DNA from 3 places in the Bacillus sp. SRI_025 genome. Region 2 is predicted to be linked to each of the others. Evidence: riboswitches for the same ligand, from Rfam matches in the RefSeq annotation. Region 2 holds a riboswitch; each other region holds the start of a gene.
What was found. Region 2 has a riboswitch for thiamine pyrophosphate ahead of thiC (phosphomethylpyrimidine synthase ThiC). Riboswitches for the same ligand answer to the same signal wherever they lie in the genome.

Region 1 (8,308 bases), on a different contig from region 2:
AGCACAATAAATCCTTCTTCGAGCAGCATTTCAGATGCTTTTAATGTTTCAACTGGATCTGGCAAAAGAGACCTTGAACAGCCAATGACTTCTACCTTGATCATGTCACACAGACCAGAAGCCTTTGCTAAACGGGCAATACGCACTGCCTCTTCTGCTGTACTTGCACCAGCTGTATTCGGAAGCAGTGTATATCTTGATAAATCAAGCTGCTCCAGAAAATTAGGCTGAGATGCTTCGAATATGTTCATTCTTCTGACAGCAAAGGTTAAAATTTCGGCTTCCGATACGTTCACCGCTTCTTTTTGAACCTCAAATGATGGGTACTTCCCTGTTCCGAGTAATAGTCTTGATGTGAATGTTTTTCCGCCAATGTACAGCATTGGATCATCCTCCTCCTACAAAATGAACGATTTCAATCGTGTCATTTGGTTGAATTACTACTTGTTGAAACGCTTCTTTATCAATGATTTCTTGGTTCTTTTCAACGATCACCACACGGTTTTCAAGCTGATAGGCTGATAGAAGATCATAGATCGTTCCATTCTCTTGATCGAAGTCAACGATTCTGCCATTCAATTGAATCTTCATACGAATAGTGCCTCCTTTCGTCCAATACGAAATGCGTGAAGCCATTCTTCTTTGACCGGTTTGTCTAATATGAGATCACGAATGATTTCTCCAGTAATCGGCGCAAGTAAAATGCCATTCCTGTAATGCCCTGCAGCAAAAAGAATACGTTTGTCTTCGGGATGTCTTCCGATATAGGGGTGCCGATCGTTTGTCGCCGGACGAAGGCCTGCCCAGCACTCTTCAATCGGCATCTCTTTAATAGAAGGCATAAGCTGAGACGCCTTTTGAATCACAGCTTCCATGCCACCAAGCGTTGGAACAGCCTGCCACTCGTTTGGCTTCATCGTTGCACCGATAACAAGCTTTCCACTATCTCGCTGAACGATATAACAATGATCATGATAAATGGTGTGTGCGAGCGCCTGACCATTATTCCATACAGACACACATTCTCCTTTTACTGGATAAAGAGAATGCGATAATCCGAGCTCTTCAAAAAAACGGCCAGACCATACACCACTTGCAACTGTCAGGTCATCACATGCGAATGTGCCCTTCGTTGTTCTGACAGTTAACACTTCTTTGTCCCGCTTCACTTCGATCACAGGTGTACACTCTTTCACATCTGCTCCGTACCGGACCGCCGCCTGCCACAAAGCCCTGCATACAGCATAAGGCTCAACATGCACATCCTCTTCAATCAAACCTGCTCCCAGCATGTGATCTGTGACTTGAGGCATGCATTTTTTTACGCTGCTTGCATCAAGCCACTTAAACGTAGACAAATGCTGCATCCGGCAAAGGGCCTGCTTCTCTTCTTCAGTAAAGGCGACCTTCATGATGCCGCCTGCTGAAGTCCGAATATCAATACCTGATTCATGCAAAAGATCGACCTTTAATTTTTCGTATAATGCCTGGCTTGCTCTGCCTGCCTGAAAGAAAATATCCTCATGCCCCTCTCCTTCAGCATGTGCACCGAGCATCCCGGCAGCCGCACTTGTCGTTTGCTTCCCTATCTCATTTGCTTCAAATAAGATCACCTGTTTTCCTGCTTTTGCAAGGTGATAGGCGATTGACATCCCTATGATTCCACCACCAATGATTGCAACGTCATAATGCTTTTTCATAAGGATTCTCCTTTACCTTTTCAGAAAATGCTTGTGCCATCATACGCGGCTGATGATGAGTAAAAATCCCAGACATGACAGCGATTCCTTTCACATGAGCGTGTTTCAATTCTGGAACTCGTTCTGGGGTCATCCCGCCGATGGCCACCACTGGAATTGTTAGTGCAGAAGTCAGTTCTTTCACAAGCTGTACACCTCTTGCCTGAAGTCCTGGTTTACAAGAGGTGTCATATACGTGCCCAAACATGACATACTCTGCTCCATTTTTCTCTGCTGCTTTCGCTTCTTCTATCGAATGGACAGACACCCCTGCATGAAGGTGAGGGAATTTTCTTCGCAGCTCTTTCGGCGAAAAGCTATGGCCCGGAAGATGCACCCTGTGAATATTGGTTAGCAGCGCCACGTCTACTCGGTCATTGATCACGAGCTTTTCTTTCGGTACACCTTCTAAAAGGAGATTCTTCACGAGATCAACAAGCTCACCTGCTGTTTTAGACCGTTCCCGAATATGAATAAAATCCACTTCAGACGCAATGGCTTTTATTTGTTTGATCAGTTCACCCGCAGGAAGCGAATCATTTGTCACTGCGTGGAGTTCCATTTGCACCAACCCCATCTAAGCATGCTGTTTGCCACAATTCTTTTTGATACGCCATCTCCCAAAAGTGATATTCGTAATAGCTTGAAATCACAAAATTTTCTTTCATATTGGCGCGTACATGTTCTGGTGCTTTTTCTGCTAGTTCATCAAAGCGGTTCACCTGTTCGAAAACGAGTTCCTTAAACCAATCGCCTCCATATGTCAAAATCCATTCTTGATAAATTGGATGGTCAGGTGTTGTTTGTTTTAGCTTTTCACCTACCTCATAATAAAGCCAGTAACACGGTAATAACGCGGCTAAAATCTCTTCAAACCGTCCGCTTTTTACAGACCGGTACATATGAGAGGTATACGCATAAGCAGTCGGGGAAGGCTTAAAGTTCTCAATGGCTTCATCAGAAATTTGCAGAAGCTCTGTAAATTTCCTATGCAGCGACAGCTCTGCTTCGTACGTGCCCTGGGCATGATACGCCATTCTGCCCGTCGTATGTAAGTCCTCACTAATCGCCGCTCCATATGCCTGCACCTTTGCAAAATGAGTTAAATAATACGAATCCTGCATCACGTAATAGGTGAAACGATCGAGTGAAAGTGTGCCATCCCCAATCCCTTTGACAAAAGGATGCGTAAAGCTTCCATTCCACCACGTTGCTGCAGCCTCTTTACATTCTGTTGAAAACGTCATGTTCCTCTCCTCCTGTTTTTCCATATAAAAAAGCCACTTTCCGCGTGGAAAGTGGCTTGGAATTTGTAAAAAGCATAGTCAAAAACCGCACCACTTCCCTACGCAGGTATGAACCTGTTCAGGTAATGAGGGTCTAAAAGTCGACACTTTTATCTCAGCCCTTTTAAAGGACTCCCCTAGTGGATCAAATATATGATGTTATACCTCTATCTTAATCAGGAATTGTTCATTGGTCAAGGGTTCATTGTCATTCTAATTGGGCTCTTAGTCCTGCTACATACTCCCGGGAGCCCGATACAAGCACACGGTCGCCGCTTCTAAGTGTCGTATCTCCATGCGGTACTAAGCTGTCTACCCCTCTGAAAATCCGGACAAATACCAAATCACCGGTGAAAGGAAATTCTCTCAGCATGACATTATGATAACGATGATTGTTCATTTGAATTTGATACAAAGAAGAATCCTCATTTGTTAGCAATCGAATCGCATCAGGTGCTTCAATCAAAGCTCTTAGCACCGTTTTAGATGAAAGGAAAGTAGAAAACGTATCAATGCCCGCTTCCTTCAATGTCAGCTCTGCCTCAGCTTTGTTGACACTTGCAATGACTTGTTTTGAACCTTCTTCTTTTGCAAATAAAGCAATTTCCTTATTTTTTGTCTCACTGCCTGTTGCGACGACAAGGACATCCTCTTGGCCGACGCCTGCCTTTCTCAGCGTCTCATCGTCGTATTGTTCAATTGATTCGACTTCAAAGATAGAGTCTGCCAGCAGTGCTTCCTTATTTTCTTGAAACACATGCAAAATCCGAATGTCATATTCATCATGATGCAAATCAAGTGTGACAGGTAAGGTCAGCTGATTTGCACCAATAAAGGTCACACGCTTCTTATGGCTCGCCGCTTGTTCTTTTTTAAAGAGCGCTTTAAACCAAACAGGTGTTAAAATACTCGTTAGCACAGCAACTAAAATCAGCGCTCCAGACATTTTATGATCAATGACACCGAGCCGCTCACCAATCGTCGCAGCTGCAATGACGAGAGATAATGTTGAAGTTAATAAAAAGCCTGAGCCGATGACCTTATTCATGTCATACCATTTTTTCAAATAAAGAATTGGGATAAGCTTACTTATAAGCAACGCAATAAACAGCAGCGGAATCATGATCATAATCGTCGGGTCCTTAAACAGTGCCCATATATTTAGATCCACTCCGACCATCACAAAAAAGATCGGGATTAAAAATCCGTAGCCAAATGAGTCCAGCTGCTGAACGAGCTCTTTATTTGGCGAAAGAAGGGACACAAGCACGCCAGCTAAAAACGCCCCAAGAATATTTTCAGCCCCGAGTGATTCAGATAAGGCAACTAAGACTATAATGAGAGTAAAGATTGCCCTTGTCCCAATTTGCACGGTTCCTTTTGACATCGACTGAAAAATTGACTTTGTCTTAAATACGCGGCCAAATAAATAAAGAAGAATGCCTGCAGCAAATAATAAGAGCAGAAGCCACATGTTCCCTGTTCCATCTCCATAAATTGAGGAAAACACAGCAAGTAAAATCATCGTGACCAAATCAGCAATGACAGCTACAAGCAGAATGATTTGACCGATATTCGTCTGCATCAACTTTTCCTCTTTTAAGGTTGGCACCACTACGCCTAATGAGATGGTAGAGATAATGAGCGTCATTAAAAAGGCGTTTTGGATAAACCCTGCGAGTACAAACGCATAGGACAGGATAAAAGAAATACAAAATACCCCAAGAAAAATAATGGTGGCTGCTTTAAATGTATTTGGTTCTTTTAAACCATTTGGAAGTTCTCGTGCTTTCTTCTTTGACTCAAAAGAAGAAAAATCTATTTCAAGTCCACTTAAAAACATCAGAAAAATAAAACCGAGCATGGATAATGTATCTAACCACGCATCATGTTCGACAACCAGTTGAAGACCGCTTTTCCCAATGATGAGCCCCATAATGATTTCAGCTACAACGACCGGAATGGTCAGCTTAAATCGGTGCAATAAAATAGGGGTGAAAAAGGCGACAATAATAACGACAACGAGTGATGAAACAGATGTATGCTCCATTGGCTAAAGCCTCCTAACATTCATGTTTAATTTTATAAGTCTTACGTTAAAGGATTGATTCTAACAATTGCCTAAATGAAATGAAAGCCATTCGTTATATTTTCTAAAATTCAAACTTCTTTATATCCGACGAATGGATGAAAAAAATCAGGAGGAAACCTTATGAAATTCGATATCATTGGCGATATCCACGGCTGCTACGAAGAGCTGCTTACCCTCATACACAAACTAGGATACGAACTCAAACATGGATTACCCGTCCATCCTGATAAGAGAACGCTGGCCCTTGTTGGCGATTTAACAGATCGAGGGCCTCAGTCAGTAGACGTCATGCGATTTGTCATTCATGCCTATTCACAAGGCGCAATCCGATATGTACCTGGCAACCATTGCTTTAAGCTTTATCGTTATTTAAAAGGAAATCCCGTCAAATTGCTTCATGGCATCGAAACGACAGTGAACGAAATAAAAAAACTGCCAACTCATGAACAAAACAAATTGTCACATGAATTTAAGCAGTTATTTGAGAAGGCTCCGCTTTATGATGTACTCATTCCTGATGAGCTGATCATTGCACACGCAGCGATGAAGGAAAAGGATATTGGAAAAAAGCCGAATAAACAGATGCGGTCCTACTTATTATTTGGTGCCGTCACAGGAGAAACATGGCCAGATGGACGGCCTGTTCGCAAGGACTGGGCAAAGGAATATCACGGAAAACCGTGGATTGTGTACGGCCATACACCTGTGAAAGAACCTCGATTCGTTGGCAGAACCGTCAATATTGATACAGGCTGTGTATTTGGCAACAAACTGTCTGCCCTCACATACCCTGAGCTTAAAACGGTCTCCGTTCCCTCATCTATGCCTTATGACGATTCAAGATTTCAGCATTTCACATTATAAAAAAACCCGGCCCTGCGATGCAGGTGACTGGGTTTCTCTAATTAAAAAGCAAGGATTTCATATCATCAGGAAGCGGAGCTGAAAATGTCATTTGCTCACCTGTCATCGGATGAGGAAACACAAGGGTTTCACTATGCAGTGCCTGCCTGTCTATCCGCTCGGCCCTTCCGCCATACAGCGTATCTCCGATGAGCGGATGCCCAAGAAATTGCATATGCACACGAATTTGATGTGTTCTCCCGGTTTCAAGCGAGAGAGACACATCCGACATATTTAACTCAGCGATTACTGCTCGCACGGTATAATGCGTCACTGCCTCCTGCCCAGTATCATCAACCATCCGCTCGATGATACTATCCCCTTTTCGGGCAATTTTTGCAGCGATGGTTCCATGTTTTTCTGTGATCATGCCATGTGTAAACGCTCTGTATGTTCGCTTAACCGCTCCACTCTTTTGTGCCTTAGCTAAAAGGCTATGGGCAAAACGATGCTTCGCCACAAGCATAACGCCAGATGTATCACGATCAAGACGGTTCACTAAATGAACCGTATGCCGAACAGACTGCTTGGCATAATGGTGCAGTAATCCATTCGCAATACTGTGCTCGGGGTGCTCCCGAGAAGGGATCGAAGGAATATACGGCCTTTTATTCAGCACAAGGACATGCTCGTCCTCAAATATAATATCAAGCGGAATCGGTGCAGGCTTCAGCCCTTCACTCACTTTTTCCTCGGGAAATAAAATGGTGAGCCTGTCCCCTTCATGCAGCTCATATCTCACGGTAACATGCTCTCCATTAATGAGGAGGTCACCGCCATCAAACTTAATATCCGTCAGCATTCTTTTCGAAATACCAAGATCAATTAAATATTCCTTTAAAAACAGCCCTTCTTCTTTGGCTGTCATGGTTTTGTTTAACGTAAAGTATTCCAGCGAGAACAACCTCTTTCTTATTCTCCTTTTCCGATAAAGGAATCTTGCACCCTTTTCCAAAACGGAAACGGTCTAAATCTAGCAAAACGGACATTCTCATCTGCCACCCGGCATTGAATGGATTTGACGTCTTTATGAAGCAGCGTCAAATGATCAATCGTCACCTGAAAATCGACATCATTCCTCGGCTTAATCACACAAGTATGGTGGTCAGGCAAAATAAGCGGTGAACCGACCGTCCGAAACACTCTGTTGTTGATTGAAGCCATTTCTGCCAGCTGAATGGCTCTAATGGAAGGATGAATAATGGCGCCTCCAAGTGCCTTATTATAGGCCGTACTGCCTGATGGAGTAGACAAACAAAGGCCGTCACCTCTGAATGTTTCAAACAGCTGTCCTCTGATTTCAACATCTGCCACAAGCGTCCCTTCCATGCTTTTAATCGTACATTCATTCATTGCTAAATATTTCTCTTCTCTGCCGCCGTCGTTGTATCTGACAATGACCTCTAAGATCGGATATTCCACAATATGATAAGGCGTTTTCGCAATGGCTAAGACGAGTTTTTCAATCTCACTCGGCACCCAGTCAGCATAGAAGCCAAGATGACCTGTATGAACACCGACAAAGGCTGTTTCATTCAGACGGCTGCTGTAGCGGTGAAAGGCATAAAGAAGGGTGCCGTCTCCACCAACCGTAATGACAAGATCCGGTTCCTCTTCATTTAGTTCCATACCAAAATCCAATAAGTAGGTCTGAATTTTACTTTTGAGCGTGTCAGATACAGAATTCCCTTTTGAAGAAACTGCAAATTTCATGAATTCTTCTCCTTTTTCACCTTGCTGCTATGAGAGGGCAGCATCATATTTGATCAAACTGGCTCAGCTGTCGTTTTTCTTTTTCCGGGAAAATGCCACTTGTGCTTCTTGAATTTCCCCTCTAATTTCGGACATCTCTTCATCGAGACGAGATGCTGCCTCAGATGCTCTTTGAAGGCGCAGCTTAACCTTCTCCGGGATATTCCCGCTATATTTATAATTCAGAGAATGCTCAATGGTCGCCCAAAAGTTCATCGCAAGCGTACGAATTTGGATTTCGACAAGGAGCTGCTTCTCTCCGTTGATCGTTTGCAGCGGATATAACACAACAAGGTGGTAAGAGCGGTATCCGCTTTCTTTATGTTCTGCAATATAGTCGCGTTTATCTACAACCACAAAATCTTTACGTGACTGGAGCATTTTTTTCACGACTTGTATATCTTCTACAAACTGGCACATAATGCGAAGCCCAGCAATATCCTGCATCGTTTCAATCTCATGCATCGGGATGTTTTTACGCTTTGCCTTTTCTAATATGCTGGCAACGGGTTTCACTCGGCCTGTGACAAATTCTA
Region 2 (8,308 bases):
AGGCCTATGTTATCCTATCCAGCCATATTATCACCATCATATGATGCCATATCCATACCCGGCTCATCCATATTATCCTGCGTATCAAGCGCCTGCTTACTACGGAGAAAATCATGAGCACCATGCAAACGACGGACATCACTGGCCTCACCATATGCATTCAAACGCCAATGCAAATGCTAACGTAAATCAAGGCTTTTATCCAAACGTCTCAAATGCCGCATACGGCAAGGAAGACTGCGGATGTGATGATGGCATGAAGCATTATCAGCCTTGGCCAGGACATTATCCGAATCCTGTTCCTTATGGCCAAATGGGAGCTTATCCAGCTCAGCCTTATATGCAGCCATATCCAGGTCAATCAGTATTTGCAAGGCCGGAGGAGGAAGAAGAGGATTAATGACAGAAGGAACGATCTCAATCGTTCCTTTCAGCGTGTAGACAAACCCTCGCATTCGGTGTCAGGTCTGCGCTCCGGTGCTCACGAATGTCAAATTCGCTCCGCTCCTGTGCTCGTCCTTCCTAGAATGCAAAGGTTTTCTATTACGCTGAAAAGAAGACAAAAGGCTAAAATCAAGAACATTTTAGCCTTTTGTCACCATACCAGAAGGAACGATCTCAATCGTTCCTTTTTTTGTTTATAACTGACAGCTTGATTTTCTTCCTAACTGTACATGCTAAAACAGAGCCTGTTTCGCGCTCATGAGATTGAATTTGTACAGGGGGTTTTTCGTTTGAGACAAAAATGGCAAAAAACAATCGCATTAGTGCTTCTTCCTATTGGGTTAACAGCATGTGGTACAAATGACAATGCAGGTGTAGATACAAGGCATAATCAATCAGGTCAGCCGGTCGGATATCATTCGAATAACCGTGCAGATGACAATAACCAAGATCATCAAGGACCAGTTTCTGAACTCATGGAAGGGATGAACGGTGGGAATACAACGAATGTTGATTATCGCACCCGTCCTCAAGCCGATGATCGAATGCCTCTTGCAGGTGGAGATGGACGCTACAGTCATGGAGATATGAACTATCATAACCAAATGTCGTTCTCAGGCTACGATAAACAAGAGAACATCCAGCGTTCAAGAAAAATTGCCAACCGCGTCAATAAAATGAATCACGTGGCAGACTCTCAAGTCATGGTGACGGATGAGAATGTGTATATTGCCATTAAATCAGATGGCCGCCTGACGTCAGAAGGCGTATCACAAGTAGAAGAAGCAGCGACTCGTTATGCGGATGGAAGAGCAGTCCAAGTCATGAAAGATGAAGGTGCATTCACACGCTTTAGAGATATGAGAAGAACGCAATTTGAAACAGGACAAACAGGCATGACCCGATAGTTTGACACAAAAAGGCTAAAGTTCATCACGAACTTTAGCCTTTTCTTAAAAATAAACCTTGATGCCTATATAAAATTCGTAAAAGAAATAACAGCCAAACCCTAATAATAAAATACCAGCAATAATGGATGTCCACTTGATCATCGTCCGATTCATCACTTTTCTTGTTAAGGATACAAGGGTGAGTAGACCAATGTCATGAAGGAGAATCCCTGCCAAAATACCGCCGGCAGCCAGCATAAATTCAGATGAATCTGTTTTTGTATAAGCATCTGCAAGTACAGCACCAAAAACAGAAACCCAGAACACAAGATTTCCAGGAGATACCGCCACAAGCAAGCCGTTTCGATATGTTTTCGCGAATGATTTATTGACCTTTTCTCCTGCTAAATGGATATCTTGATCCGCATTTTTAATGGAATCGTATGCGAGAATCATTAAAAATACAGCTCCGATCAGCCAGAGCGGGATTTGAACAAACGGCAAAGATAAAAACTGAGCAAATCCAGCATATAAAGCCAAGATGAGTAATAAGTCTATGGTCATACCGCCTGCTCCGACAGTTAAACCATGAAAAAATCCGTTTTTCAGTCCCTGTTTTGTCATTTCAACCGTGATTGCTCCAACAGGCAGAGCAATTGAGAATCCTACGACGATAAATGTGAGAAATGTTTGCAATCGACTAGAACTTCCTTTAAATAAATTGTATAAAAATTCTCCGTTTAGATTAATTATACATAATAGGAGAAAAGGATCAATGATTATTTCAGATTTGATTGAAATGAGAGAGATAGATGATGTATAGAAGACTGTATATCAACATGATCTATAACGCTTGTAGGGGAAAGGAACTATTTTCCTAAATCTTCTTTTCTTCATGATGTCTCTATGCTACACTGATGTGGAAATCAATAAAAGTGACTAGGGGTGCCCGTAAATGGGCTGAGAGAGAAGCTTAAACTTCTTAACCCTTTGGACCTGATCTGGCTCGTACCAGCGTGGGGAAGTTAAAGATGATGCATGTATCATATCAATGATATGCATGTTTATTTCTGACGACGAAACCAGGTTCTTTAAATAGAGCCTGGTTTTTTGCTGGTGCTGATTCCATCCTGTCCGGTGACAAGAAGAAAAGGAGAGAACAGCAAATGAAAGAAAAGAAAAGTGTCCCATCCAACCAATCATTGTTATCCAGCTTTGACGGCAGCCATAAGGTGTATGAGAAAGGATCAAGACCCGATATCTTAGTGCCAAAAAGAGAGATCACGCTCTCACATACTGTGACAGAGGCGGGCGACATAAAAAATGAACCAGTCCGTGTATACGATACGAGTGGACCGTACACCGATGAGAACGTTCATATTGACGTCACAAAGGGGTTAAAGCGTCTTAGGGCAGCATGGATTGAAGAAAGAGGAGATACAGAAAGCTATGAAGGGCGTCATGTAAGACCGGAGGATAATGGATACCGTTCAAGGGAGAAGGAGTCCATCCATTCTGTCCAAACTGATTTTCATCATAAGCCGCTCCGCGCGAAACAAGGTGCATGTGTGACGCAAATGCATTATGCCAAAAAAGGTATCATTACGCCTGAAATGGAGTTTATCGCAATTAGAGAAGAGCTAAGCCCTGAGTTCGTTAGAGAGGAAGTGGCGAGCGGAAGAGCCGTCATTCCTTCGAATATTAACCATCCAGAAAGTGAACCAATGATTATCGGAAGGAATTTTCATGTCAAAATCAATGCGAATATTGGCAATTCAGCTGTCACGTCATCCATTGATGAAGAGGTTGAAAAAATGACATGGGCGATCAGATGGGGGGCAGATACAATGATGGATCTGTCTACTGGAAAGGATATTCATACAACGAGAGAATGGATCATTCGGAATTGCCCAGTCCCAGTAGGAACCGTTCCCATCTATCAGGCCCTTGAAAAAGTGAATGGAGTCGCAGAAGATTTGACGTGGGATGTGTACAGGGACACATTAATTGAACAAGCGGAGCAAGGTGTAGACTATTTCACGATTCATGCTGGCGTGCTGTTAAGATATATTCCGCTCACTGTCGATCGGGTGACCGGAATTGTTTCAAGAGGCGGTGCAATTATGGCAAGATGGTGTCTTGCTCATCATCAAGAGAATTTCCTCTACACTCACTTCGAAGACATTTGTGAAATTATGAAAAAATATGATATCGCCTTTTCACTTGGAGATGGACTTAGACCAGGCTCGATTGCTGATGCCAATGATGAGGCGCAGTTTGCAGAGCTGGAAACGTTAGGTGAGTTAACAGAGATTGCTTGGAAACATGATGTGCAGGTAATGATTGAAGGGCCCGGACATGTCCCAATGGATAAAATCAAAGAGAATGTGGACAAGCAAATGGACATTTGCAAGGAAGCACCATTTTATACGTTAGGGCCTCTTACAACAGATATCGCACCTGGTTATGATCACATTACATCCGCGATCGGTGCGGCCATGATCGGCTGGTACGGAACAGCAATGCTGTGCTATGTAACGCCAAAAGAGCATTTAGGTCTGCCGAACAAAGAAGATGTGAGAGAAGGCGTGATCGCCTATAAAATTGCTGCACATGCTGCTGATCTAGCAAAAGGACATCCTGCGGCTCAAAAGCGCGATGATGCTTTATCGAAAGCGAGGTTTGAATTTAGGTGGCGGGACCAATTCAACCTGTCACTTGATCCAGAAAGAGCCTTGGCGTTCCATGATGAAACATTGCCTGCCGAAGGCGCTAAAACCGCTCACTTTTGCTCGATGTGCGGACCGAAGTTTTGCAGTATGAAAATTTCTCATGATATCCGCAATCAATCTGAAGAAGTAAAAAGAGAAATGGAAAAGAAGGCGAAGGAGTTTGTCAGTCAAGGAAGTCAAATTTATCAGCCATAAAAAAAGAACCTCGCACGATGCTGTGCGGGGTTTTATCAAACCGCTGAAAAGGCTTTTCTTAAAAGGTGAAAAAATGCCTTTGCTGCATATGCCATCATGTCCACACTCGGAATGAGAGCATCTGTTAAATGAAAAAAGACTGTTTTTCTTTCTGGAGATGTTCGTTTCTCTTTCTGCTTCATCAAGGGCAGCCTCCTTTTTACCAATATACTTCTTTGCAGATATGAGAGATAGATATGTTGTGTGAATTTAAACAAAATTTAAACTTCTTGGGTTTGAATGGAAAGAAGGAGGGGAAACGAGTTGAATAGAGAATGAATGAAAAGAGCTGATCTATTTGACCAGCGAACAAGAAGAGTGGAAGGTGATCTTATGATGAAAGTATTTAAGGTAACATTTCATATGAACAATGGGGAAGTGCTTGATTTCGAGCTCAAACGTCCAGCTACCTATGATGTGTATAAAAAAATTGAAGAAGCCAATCATTGGTTTAAGCTGAATAATGAAATCATTAACCTATTAAACGTCAATAGTATCCATGTAGAAACAGAATAACAGCAAAAAGCCGCTCAAAAGAGAGCGGCTTTCGTTATGCAGAAAAATCATTCCGATTATTAAGCTGCCCGCGGGACAGCCAGTTCTTTTTATACAAATAAGCAATCACTTCAAGCCACAGACGCGGTGCTTTTTTAGGGAAAAAAGGTTTTTGGTAATAAGCATAAGCGGCTTTTAAATCATCCCATTGATGACATGCTTTCGTTTGCGTGAATCTGGCAACGTCAATGACTCTGATCCGTCCTTCTTTTGTTAAGATCAGATTGCGCAGATGGATATCAGAAGGATTCAATCCTTTCTCGCGCGCTTCCTCCAGCGCATCATCGACTTGATTAATCATCTGTTTTTTAATAGGAATTCCTTTTGTAAGGCATTCATAGAATGTGTAGCCTTTAATATATTCCATTAAAATATACTGATCCCCAGACTCATAAATCTCAGGGTAGTAAGACGAACCAGAAAGTTTTTCGTAAATGGCAGCCTCTTTGCGGGCAATATGCTGATAAGAAGGGAAAAAGACTTTTAGTGCCATTTTCTTGCCGTCTTTTTTGTATAAAAAGACATAGGCACTTCTTCCTTTGCCGCACAGTTCAAGCTCTGCTGGTTTATAGGCAAGCTTATGAAAACGTTTCTCTTCATGATACTGAATCGATTCGGCTAATCTTTTGACATCTGACATTGACTTCACCTTCTTTGGTTTCAGTTTATGCGGCTGAAAAACGAATGATGAAAAAACGTGTCACTCGATAAAGCAATGGATTGTATAAAACATAACATTTACGAATGAAGGATACAACGAAAGACTCTTACCATACATTTGAATCATCGATTTGGTTAATGTTTAGAAAAATGGGTCAAACTACATATGTCATGCATCGATCTCATGTTCTAAAGAGGTGTAAATAGTGAAAGTGAAGATGAAATGTTTCGTTACAGGACTTATCATGACAAGTGTGCTTTTTTTCGCTGTAGATATGGAAGGGAAAGAACACTTGCAAAAGCAGTCAAACTCTATCACCGTCCAGCTTGAAAAAGTCTATTTAGACGGCGATGTGAGTATTGAAAGACACCGGGCATCATTAGAAGACAAAGACACATTCTGGGCGCAGTATAAAGGCTGGACGCTGGTAGAACAAAAAGAGGATTTTGCCCTTTTTAGAAAGCAAATTGATGATATCTCTCCATTAAGTAAAGCAAATGGATATATCGGATTATCAGAGGACGGTGTGATTTCTACGTTTCATGGAAGGCCTGACGGCTGGGCGGAGCCTATTCATCTCTTTTTTCAAATTGATACGTCCCGTTTAGAAAGTCATGTGGAAAAACAGCTTGAGCAAGGCATTCCTTTTCGAACAAAGGATGAATTTGAGCATGTGCTTGAAGTCATGAAGCCTTACCGAAATGAAATATCGTTTTAAAGCGTGTAACAGCTTGCTGGTGTGAAGACCGCAAGCTGTTTTTCGTGGTTTCATGATAAAAATGTACTGAGCGAACGTATGTTAACTTTTATTGCGGTTTTCTCCTCGATTTATGTTACAATGAAGAACAGTCAAAGAGGTGAAAACGGTGATAGAGTTTGTAAAAGGGACCATTGATTATGTGTGCCCGCAATATGTTGTCATTGAAAACGGCGGAGTGGGATATCAAGTCTATACCCCAAACCCGTTTATCTATCGAGTAAATAAACAAGAAACGATTTATACGTATCATTACATAAAGGAAGACGCATTTTCGTTATACGGTTTTCAAACACGAGAAGAAAAAGCGCTGTTCACAAAACTGTTAAATGTCACAGGAATAGGGCCAAAGGGTGCACTCGCCATTCTTGCTTCCGGTGATCCAGGCGCTGTCATTTCAGCGATAGAACGTGAAGATGAAGCGTTCCTGATTAAATTCCCTGGTGTGGGCAAAAAAACAGCACGTCAAATCATTCTGGATCTAAAAGGAAAACTTGCAGATGTGGTACCAGAAATGATTGGCAACTTATTTAATCACGAGGACCACATTCAGGTTGAAACGCAGCAAACTGCATTAGATGAAGCGCTTGAAGCCTTGAGTGTCCTTGGATACGGTGATCGTGAAATTAAAAAGGTTCTTCCATTATTAAAAGAAGAAAAGAATCTCACAACCGATCAATATGTGAAAAAAGCTTTACAAAAAATGTTGAAATAGGGTGATGTCTCATGGATGAACGGCTCGTCTCAACTGAAGCAGACAACCATGAATCAGCCATTGAGCAAAGTCTGCGGCCACAGACACTTAGCCAATATATCGGTCAGCAAAAAGTAAAGGATAATCTCAGCGTATTTATTGAAGCTGCCCGCATGAGGCAGGAAACGCTTGATCACGTCCTTTTATATGGACCTCCTGGACTTGGGAAAACAACGCTTGCGTCGATCATTGCCAATGAAATGAATGTTCAGCTGCGTACAACATCAGGACCAGCCATTGAGCGTCCTGGTGATTTGGCGGCCATCTTAACATCTCTTGAGCCAGGTGATGTATTGTTTATTGATGAAATTCACCGCTTGCAGCGCTCAATTGAGGAAGTGCTGTACCCAGCAATGGAGGATTTTTGTTTAGATATTGTCATTGGAAAAGGAGATACAGCACGCTCTGTACGGCTTGATTTACCGCCATTTACGCTTGTAGGTGCAACGACCCGTGTCGGGCTGTTAACAGCGCCGCTTCGTGATAGGTTTGGGGTACATGCAAGATTGGAATACTATGAGCAAAGAGATTTGGCTCACATTGTGGCAAGAACAGCCGAGCTGTTTGAGATTGGGATCGATATTCGCTCTGCCGAAGAGATTGCGAGACGTTCCCGGGGAACACCGAGGGTTGCCAATCGTTTGCTCAGAAGAGTAAGAGATTTTGCGCAAGTGCTTGGGAATCATGCTATTACGCAGGACATTGCGGAAGATGCCCTTGAGCGTCTTCAAGTCGACAGGCTTGGCCTCGATCATATAGACCATAAGCTGCTTTTAAGTATGATTGAAAAATTTAGAGGCGGTCCTGTTGGGCTTGATACGATCTCAGCGACAATTGGAGAAGAATCACATACGATTGAAGATGTGTACGAACCGTACTTGCTGCAAATTGGTTTCCTGCAAAGAACACCAAGAGGGCGGGTCGTCACAAGAGAAGCGTATGAACATTTTCAAATGGAGGTTCCGATTCGTGACTGAATTCCCTAAAATATTAATGATTTTAGGTGGTGTCCTTTTTGCCGCAGGATTAGTGTTTCAATTGGTTGGTAAGCTTCCAGGTGATATTTTTGTAAAAAAAGGAAATGTAACGTTCTTTTTTCCTGTCATTACATGCATTGTCATTAGCATCGTACTAACCATATTACTGAATATCTTTGGACGGATGAAATAACGTTAACTAGTTAACTACAGAATAGGTGAAGGAAATGAAGCTAGAACTATTTGATTTTGATTTACCAGAAAGATTGATTGCACAAGTGCCGCTTGAAAAAAGAGATGCATC
Region 3 (8,308 bases), on a different contig from region 2:
CGTGGACCATTTCTCGGGAAATAATTTTGGCCGCCAAATTCCTGCCTCTTTCATTTCTTCCTCATATGTCACGAGCACATCTTTTGGAGCTCCATCTGCTAAAATGCTGCCTTGATCATCTAATAAAATCACCCGATCCATCCATTCGATGACTCCGTCAAGCACATGCTCTACAAAAATCATGGTTTGCTGCTGATCGGCTGCAAGCTGCTGCAGCAGTTGAAATATGTCCATTCTACCTGCCGGGTCAAGCTGTGCGGTTGGTTCATCAAAGAATAGAACATCCGGCTGTAATGCTAGTAAACAAGCAAGTGCCAATCGCTGCTTCATGCCGCCAGATAAAGTGTGAATCTCTGTATGCGGATCGACATTCAGTTGGACTTTTTGCATGAGCTGCTGAATGATGTCATCCATCTCTTCACGTGGGACGGAACGATTCTCTAAGCTAAAGGCAATTTCTTCATTGACGCGGTGCATACAAAACTGAGAGTCTGGATCTTGAAACATGACGCCTGTATGTCTTTGTAACACCACTTCGCCCTGCATGTCAGCTTCCACATGCTCTGGAATGATTCCAGCCAGAACCGAAATGAGCGTGGATTTCCCGCTTCCGCTCGGTCCTAAAATAAGCACCTTTTCCCCTTTTTGAATCGTAAGAGAGATTTGATGCAAAACTGGCTTAGGCTGTTCATAAAAACGGACAGTCAGATCATTGCACGCGAGAAATGAATTCATGCTGTTCACCTTTATTTCGTTTTTCTTTCATGATGGCATATTGATTGAGTACACCAGTTTTGGATAGTGCCTCCACCACCACTTTCGCAAGGCATCCGCCAAGTATCATTCCACTAATGATTTGAGTCACAAGCGTCATAAGTAAAACTTGAGGCGTATAATATCCGAAGCCATTTGCCACGAGACTGTACGCCATCGCTCCGATAGCGGCAAAGGCACCAGACAGCATCAGTGTCCACATGCGGTATCGTTTATACCCAAAAAGAGCGAAGGCGATTTCTGCCCCAAGCCCTTGGCATACACCAATCAGCAGAGCTGAAAGTCCGAAGTGGCTGCCTGTCAATAATTCCACAGCCGCGGCAGCTGTTTCCGCAATCAGGGCAGCCCCCGGCTTTTGAATGATATACGCAACGATTGGACTGGCAATGACCCATATTCCAAACATGATATTGCCTCCTGCTGGGCCAACAAGTGCTGTAATCGGTAAGTAAAGTGTGGACCATCCTAAATAGATCACACCGCACGCAACGGATAAAATCACGGCAAGGACGACTTCTTTCATCTTCCATGTCATGATGTATGCACCTCCAGTTGAACTGGCCACTCTTCAACAGTAAAGGCCATTTCCCAAAACTTGTACTCGAGCTGGCAGCTTAAGATAAAATGCTGTTTCATTTTTTCCTTTTCCTTCTCACTTGCTGCTTCTGCCAATTGATCGAGCCGTTTGCAAAGCTCACCTGTGACAGAATCGGTTAACCCTCCATAAAACGTGATCCATTCATAAAACGGATGTGACAGGTCTGGCTGCACATCTGTGAGCATTCGTTTCCCTATTTCCCAATATGTCCAAGGACATGGAAGCAGGACAGCGATGATTTCACCAAGCGTACCTTCCTGTGCGACTTGCAGCATGTGATGAATATAGTGATGAGCACTCGGAGCCAAAGAAGCACCTTGGAGCTCATCATACGCTACTCCTGCCACTCGGCAAAGGTTTTGATGAGGGTGCGTTTCACTATCTAGTACAAACGCAATCTGCTGATGAAAAAACGCAATATCCTCTCTGTCTGTACATCTGCTGAGCGCTGCTGCATAAATTTTAATGAATGCTTGTAAGTATTCTGCATCCTGTTTGACATAATGAATGATCTGTTCCTTTTCCAGCTTTCCTGCTGCCAGGCCTCTAACGAACGGATGCTGATAAATGGCTTCAAATAACGGTTCTGCTTCTTTCCTTAATTGCGTAGAAAATGTCATAAAAAAAGCCTCCTCTTCTTCAGTTGAATAAATGAAAAAGCCACCCCAAATGGAGCGGCCTTCTTATCGATTCAATCATGAATAAGACAAGGTCCAGCTCCACTTCCCTCCGCTAGTACGAACTAGATCAGGTTCAAAGGGTCCAAGATTTTCTCTTGTCTCAGTCATACATGACTCCCCTAGTGGACTTTTGTCATTTAATTATCTTTACTCTACACATGTGGCGATTTGATGTCAACCGCCTTTCTTAATTCAACGTTCTGATTGTTGGCAGTTTCTCGATTCCTGCAGCATAGTAGAAATTCAACACACTGAAGAAATCAATTGGCTTTCCTGTTTTTAAATCTACAGCTAAAATATGATCACCGTAATTTGTCATATCATCAATATCTAAGCGTCTTGGTGTTGTCTTCCCAAGTGTATCAACAAAGCTACTATGGTAGTACTGCCCGCTAGCAAACGATGATTCATGATACATAAATAAAGTCTCCACATCTAAGTAGACGAGAATGGCCTCTGAGGAACTTGCGTATGGAGCAGAGTACGACACTGGTGCCGAAATACTTTTCACCTTCACACTGTCAACAGAATGAGTTCTCTGTTCATATTTTCCATCATATGAGAAGTAAAATACACGCTCCCATTTATAATCGGCGGTCTTAGATTGTTTGTTATACACTTTTGTACCATTTGCGAAAACATCCCCATTGGCATACGTAGCGACAAAGTATTGCAATGTTGATGACAGGGATTCAGCACCTGTGAAATTTGGTGGGTTTTTGGCATTTACCTGTAATGTATATGAGTCTCCAAAGTCTCCACCACTGGTAATACCAAACGCATAATCACCCGCTGGTAAATTGCTTAACGCAAGCAGACTGCCTGCCGGTTGAATAAGATCCGTTGGGTAGGCTTGTCCTGTTTCATAATCAACAACAAACAATTGAACGAAATAATCAGGGTTTGAAGAAGTAATCCGGCTGATGAGTGCCTGAGGTGAAGATGTGCTTAAAAACCATAAATCAACTGGGTCTTCCTCTGTTAAGACAGCCGATTGATTTATGGCTAGTCCATCAATGGAGCGAACGGCAGACGTGCGCATTTTGCCATCTTTAGCAGCTTTTCGTTTGATACTGATTCCTTTCTTCTTATTCACTTTAAATGATTTTTTCACTTGCTTCTGTTGGATAGCGGTTCCTTCGTCCTGCTTCAAAAACGACTCTTGCACTTGCTGAATCGCTTTTTCTGTCAGTAGTGATTGTTTCCCACTTGATTTTGGTGCTTCTTCTGCTTTTAATGCTGGTGAAAACAAACCTGTTGCGATGAGTAAAACAGACTGTAAAGCTGCAGTGATTTTGACATAAAATGCTCTCACAGGAACATCCCCTTTTCCTCTTTTGGGTTTTTTACCCTGTGATAATTTTACCATTATTCCAATCATTGTTTTGGTCTTTTTTGGGACATTTTTATAAAAAAAAAACCAGCCGCATGTAACGGCTGGTTTTTGATCGTTTTATGCAATAGTTTTAACAAACAAACGTGCTGTTTCTGCACTTGATCCTGGGTTTTGTCCAGTAATGATTTGTCCGTCAACGACAGCAAATGGCGCAAAGGCATCTCCTTTTTCAAACGCTGCCCCCTGCTCACGAAGTTTTGTTTCCAATAAAAATGGAACCTTTGGTGTCAGCTGCACGGCTTCCTCTTCTTCGTTGGTGAAGCCTGTGATTTTTTTGCCTTCGATAAATGATTTGCCATTTTCGTCCTTCACATCAACGAATGCTGAAACACCATGACAAACGGCTCCGATCGCACCATTTTTATCTGAAACCGCTAAGATCGCATCCGCTACCAATTGATTAGACGCAAAGTCGATCATAGGGCCGTGTCCCCCAGCAAAGAAAATGCCGTCATAATCAGCTGGATTCACATCTGTAAGCGCCTTTGTGTCTTGAAGTAGTTCATACACATCTTGATATTGCGCTGGGACACCTTCAGGAATTGAATTTTTGTCAATTGGTACAGTACCGCCTTGAATAGAGACAATTTGTACTTCTAGTTCATTTTCTTTAAAAATATGAAATGGCTCTGCTAACTCTTCTAACCATAAGCCTGTTGGATGTCCATTCATTTCTGGGCTGCTTGTCGATACTAATAACACTTTCTTACTCATCTTGATCATCCTTTCGATTTATCCTGTGGTTATTTTATATTTTGCACAATTAAATATCAAGCAATATGACTTTAGGTCAGTTCTTTATGTTATACCCGATTTTCTAAAAAATATGGTATGACTCAAAATCTAATCAATATGTCACATTCTATTGGTAGGGAATTTCATGTAAAATTGTCATTGAGTGATATAATATGAGGAAAGATTGACAGATCTCTCGTGTCACATGAGGAGATTTTTAAAGGAGTGGAAAAAGAGATGAAAACCTATTCGATTGTGATGATCATCATCACGCTCTGTATTATATTGGCCGTCTTTTTGATGAACCTAACAGGGGTCATGTACGGAAAAATCATTTTGGCCGTTGCTGTTGCCCTTTGTCTGACATCCATTATTCGTTTGATGGGACTTCGAAAAAGATAAAAGCCGCCCTTTTCTAGGGGCGGCTTTATTTAAGATTAGATCGCCAGCATCAGTGCAATTAATGCAAGAAGCGCTGGTACTCCTTGTTTGATGATAATTGATTTATTGGATGTTACACCGCCAAATACTGCTGCGATGATCACACAAAGAATGAAAAATAGCTGAATCATATATCCAACGGTATTCGATCCAAGAATGAGTCCCCAAATGAGTCCTGCTGCTAAAAACCCGTTATAAAGCCCCTGATTAGCAAACATCACTTTGACATTTGAATCTTTTTGCAAGTGTTCTGGCAGCTTAAAAGATCTCTTCGCCATCTTTGATTCCATAAAAAACATTTCTAATAACATGATGACAATGTGTTCTAATGCGACAATTCCTACTAAAATCATTGCTAAAATATTCAATTTAGTTAATTCCTTTCTGATAGACGTTCACGAATTTCTATTTTATCCGTGTATAAATCAAAGTCTTGTATTAATTCTAGGGCTTCTGTAAAGCGACTTTGTGGAATGTCTTTCATTTTTCTCACGCCGAATTCCTTTTTAATAAAAGCCATGATGGTATTGATATGAAGCTTACCATGACCATCATACTCCAAATGGCTGCAAAAAGTCTGCATCGTCCCTCGAATCACCTTTAATTGCTTGGCAGTGACATAACTCATTGGTAACGCTCATCCTTTCCTTTGTTTTAACAGCTAAAAGAATCATGGTTGAAAGAAAAACCTTCCAGGCTCTATTATATAATGGTTTCAATCGGATATCAAAATAAAAAAGAACAGACATTCGATTAAAAACCAAATCGTGTCCTTATTATAGTGTCCTTATTATCCTTTCCTCACATATCAAAAAGCCGGATTCAATAGTAGAATCCGGCTTTCTATTTAGTTACTTTTCGAAATTAACACCTTTCCAACAGAACGATCCTTACTTTGTCCAACGACTTTAAAGGATAATCCATAGTTCGGTACATCGCGTCCTGCATCTGGGTTGTTTGGATTCACATAGTTCTTTTTATCACTAAATGTACGAGTCGGGCGAATGTAGCGATCTTGCAAAGTTAAGCCCGTTGTTGCTGTATAATCGATATTCAGCTTTGTACTTGGATTCAAAGAGAATGCTGCATCATGTACTTGGAAGCCTGTGGCGGCAATGGAACCGTCACTCCATTTTAATACTTGCTGATCTGCATCTACTACGCCAAGGAAGCCGTTCCCCGGATGCTTTCCAACCCAGTTATCACTGTATGATTGATCGACTAACCACACGACCAAACCGTTATTATAGCTCATCAGACTTGCACCGCGTTTAATATGCTTTAAGCCTTTATCGACATCAGCATAAGAGCGCCACTCTAGTAAATAGTATTGTGCTGCATATTGTTTTCCATTAGATTTTGAGAATCCATTAAAGGTAAAAGTAGATGTACCCTCGGCATCATCTGACCATACGTTCGTTCCGTCTGCTTTGACGTTCAGATCATCTACGAATAAACCTGGAAGTGAATAGCCTGCATCGGTTGTGTAACGGAATTGCAGGTCGATTTTCTTCCCTGCATAAGCAGACAGGTCAAAGGATGCATCTACCCAGCCGTCTGATTTTCCATCGATGCCATTGCCTTCGTTTGCACCTGCTTCATTTCGATCATTCGTGATGTTACCCGCGATGGTCTTCCATTGATCAGTCCCTGTTTCACGCACTTCGACATACGCATAATCATAATCTTCTTCAATATCGTACCACGCTTTAAATGTCAGCTCTGCTTTGCTTCCTTTTGATAAATCAATACCTGTTGTCGTCATGGTTGCATTCAAATTGTCACCCGTTCCGCTGAAGTACGAATATTTTCCTTGAGCAGGTGTCGTGACGACAATCTCTTTATCTGGTAAATCTACTCGAACGGCATCATGGTTCGTTCCTTTTGTTGCTGCTTCATCAATTAAGACGGTTTTGCTTTTCTTTAATGTTTTACCATCGATGGTTTGTCCAGAAAGCCAGTTGCCCCCATGCAGATTTTGAAGCATTTCTTTCGCATATGGGCTAAAGCCTGTTGGTTCCGTACCAGGAACTTTACCTGCCCAGCTTCCGCTTGACATGATCGACCAATAAGAAACGGGCTCTCCGTTGCCTGTGTACTGTGTATCGTACTCGTCAGGAAGACCAAGATCATGTCCGAATTCATGTGTAAACACACCTGCTGCGCCATCTTCAGGCTCAATGGTGTAATCCAATGCGCCTATTTTCCCGCCTTGCCCGACTTCAGATTCAGTATCCGGAATTTCAAATACATCACCAAGTGACCAGCGGTGTGACCAAATCGCATCAGCGCCAAGTTGTCCGCCGCCTGCTTCTTCACCTACACCCGCGTGAACGACCATCAGATGGTCAATGATGCCGTCTGGCTCGTTATAAACACCGTCGCCATCAATATCATAGCGGTCCCATTGATCATACTCGCCGAGATCAACATTCGGATCTTTGGCTGCTGCTTCGAGTGCTTCTTTTACCAATTCGCGCGGTCTGCCGTCACTGCCTGAATCGTCAGGTACGTTCCCGCCGTAATATGCTGCTTCATGCTTCGCTGTATACCATCCTGCAACTGTTCCACTGACTGTGTAACTGCCGCCGGATTGCTTTTCATAATATTGCTTCATGGATACTTTTCGTTTCCCATCTGGACCGATGTAGCCATTTTTTCCGAAAAGCATATCTTGATAATGCTGTTGATCAAACTTGTCATAATACATATCAGTCTCTTCTTTTTTGATACTATTATGCTTATAATCTTTAAAATCTACTAATAAAACCAATACCTTATCATTGCGGACGTCACCTTTATACTTTTCCTTTTTGACCGGTTTTACTTGATTGCCTTCTTTTCCTTTATGCTTCTTTAACTTTTTCTTTTTGGCAAGTTTGTTATGTACCTCTTGTTTGTATTCTTTGAGGAATTCAGGCTCTTCTGTTAAAGTGCTGGCACTTTGTTTCATTGCCGATTCTTCTTTTTTCTTTAGATAGTTCTTTAATGCTTTTTGGGTTTCTGCCTCATTAGCATTCTTTTTGATCTTTCCTTGTTTTTTCAAGGCTTTGACGAGACGGTCTTCATTTACGACGCTTGAGTCAAATGGAATACCTGAATAGTGACCGCCGTCAGAGGATGTTGATTTTTCTGTGGTGTGGGCAGATAGAGGGGTGCTGAAAGCTGTCAATGTGCCTAAACTTAGCACAGCGGTTAGTGCAATTTTCGTCCATTTCCCTTGTTTCATATTGGTTCCTCCCTATTTTGGTAATAAATAATATCTAATTCTAGCATATTCCAATATAGTTAAGTCGAAAAACATTTTATTTTCAGAAATTTTGTGGAAAATGCACAATACGTAAATGAAATGGGTGAAACCATATTCCGAAATAAAAGAACCCTAGGCGATAATCGCCTAGGGTGTTTGTTGTTTTTCTATGAAAGCTGCTGGCCTTGAAAGGCAACCACGTCAAGTGGAGCGGCTAAGAATTCTTTTGCCTTCGCTACGAAAGCCTGGAAATGAGCACTTGCATTATGGCTTTGAACCGCAGCGTCATCTTTCCACACTTCTACCATTAAAAAGGTATTTTCCTTATCTGTATCCTTGAACAGCTTGTAGGAAACATTGCCTTCTTCAGCCTGTGAAGCTTTCATTAATTCGTTGATTTCTTCTAAAAATACGTTTTCTTTTTCTGGATGAAT

Region 1: linked by a shared signal. The riboswitch ahead of tenA (thiaminase II) and the one ahead of thiC (phosphomethylpyrimidine synthase ThiC) in region 2 are both predicted to bind thiamine pyrophosphate.
Region 3: linked by a shared signal. The riboswitch ahead of tenA (thiaminase II) and the one ahead of thiC (phosphomethylpyrimidine synthase ThiC) in region 2 are both predicted to bind thiamine pyrophosphate.

Annotation. Positions count from the first base shown of each region.
Region 1 covers NZ_JBYEGB010000003.1:240,697-249,004, forward strand. The annotation lists gene AC20OE_RS10950 (thiazole synthase) at 1-383, opposite strand, end outside; gene thiS (sulfur carrier protein ThiS) at 388-591, opposite strand; gene thiO (glycine oxidase ThiO) at 588-1,700, opposite strand; gene tenI (thiazole tautomerase TenI) at 1,684-2,301, opposite strand; gene tenA (thiaminase II) at 2,276-2,986, opposite strand; TPP riboswitch at 3,065-3,174, opposite strand; gene AC20OE_RS10975 (monovalent cation:proton antiporter family protein) at 3,234-5,075, opposite strand; gene prpE (bis(5'-nucleosyl)-tetraphosphatase PrpE) at 5,238-5,981, shown strand; gene AC20OE_RS10985 (RluA family pseudouridine synthase) at 6,019-6,915, opposite strand; gene AC20OE_RS10990 (NAD kinase) at 6,933-7,733, opposite strand; gene yjbM (GTP diphosphokinase) at 7,797-8,308, opposite strand, start outside.
Region 2 covers NZ_JBYEGB010000002.1:337,708-346,015, forward strand. The annotation lists gene safA (SafA/ExsA family spore coat assembly protein) at 1-400, shown strand, start outside; gene AC20OE_RS06585 (YhcN/YlaJ family sporulation lipoprotein) at 735-1,352, shown strand; gene AC20OE_RS06590 (LysE family transporter) at 1,398-2,030, opposite strand; TPP riboswitch at 2,266-2,374, shown strand; gene thiC (phosphomethylpyrimidine synthase ThiC) at 2,501-4,261, shown strand; gene AC20OE_RS06600 (hypothetical protein) at 4,297-4,443, opposite strand; gene AC20OE_RS06605 (hypothetical protein) at 4,634-4,816, shown strand; gene AC20OE_RS06610 (serine/threonine protein kinase) at 4,851-5,495, opposite strand; gene AC20OE_RS06615 (intercompartmental signaling factor BofC) at 5,734-6,234, shown strand; gene ruvA (Holliday junction branch migration protein RuvA) at 6,383-6,988, shown strand; gene ruvB (Holliday junction branch migration DNA helicase RuvB) at 7,000-8,004, shown strand; gene AC20OE_RS06630 (DUF2905 domain-containing protein) at 7,997-8,197, shown strand; gene queA (tRNA preQ1(34) S-adenosylmethionine ribosyltransferase-isomerase QueA) at 8,232-8,308, shown strand, end outside.
Region 3 covers NZ_JBYEGB010000001.1:752,296-760,603, forward strand. The annotation lists gene AC20OE_RS03865 (ABC transporter ATP-binding protein) at 1-735, opposite strand, end outside; gene AC20OE_RS03870 (ECF transporter S component) at 710-1,309, opposite strand; gene tenA (thiaminase II) at 1,306-1,992, opposite strand; TPP riboswitch at 2,080-2,183, opposite strand; gene AC20OE_RS03880 (hypothetical protein) at 2,240-3,367, opposite strand; gene AC20OE_RS03885 (type 1 glutamine amidotransferase domain-containing protein) at 3,506-4,162, opposite strand; gene AC20OE_RS03890 (hypothetical protein) at 4,421-4,585, shown strand; gene AC20OE_RS03895 (DUF1304 domain-containing protein) at 4,621-4,992, opposite strand; gene AC20OE_RS03900 (ORF6C domain-containing protein) at 4,998-5,252, opposite strand; gene AC20OE_RS03905 (immune inhibitor A domain-containing protein) at 5,472-7,853, opposite strand; gene AC20OE_RS03910 (putative quinol monooxygenase) at 8,042-8,308, opposite strand, start outside.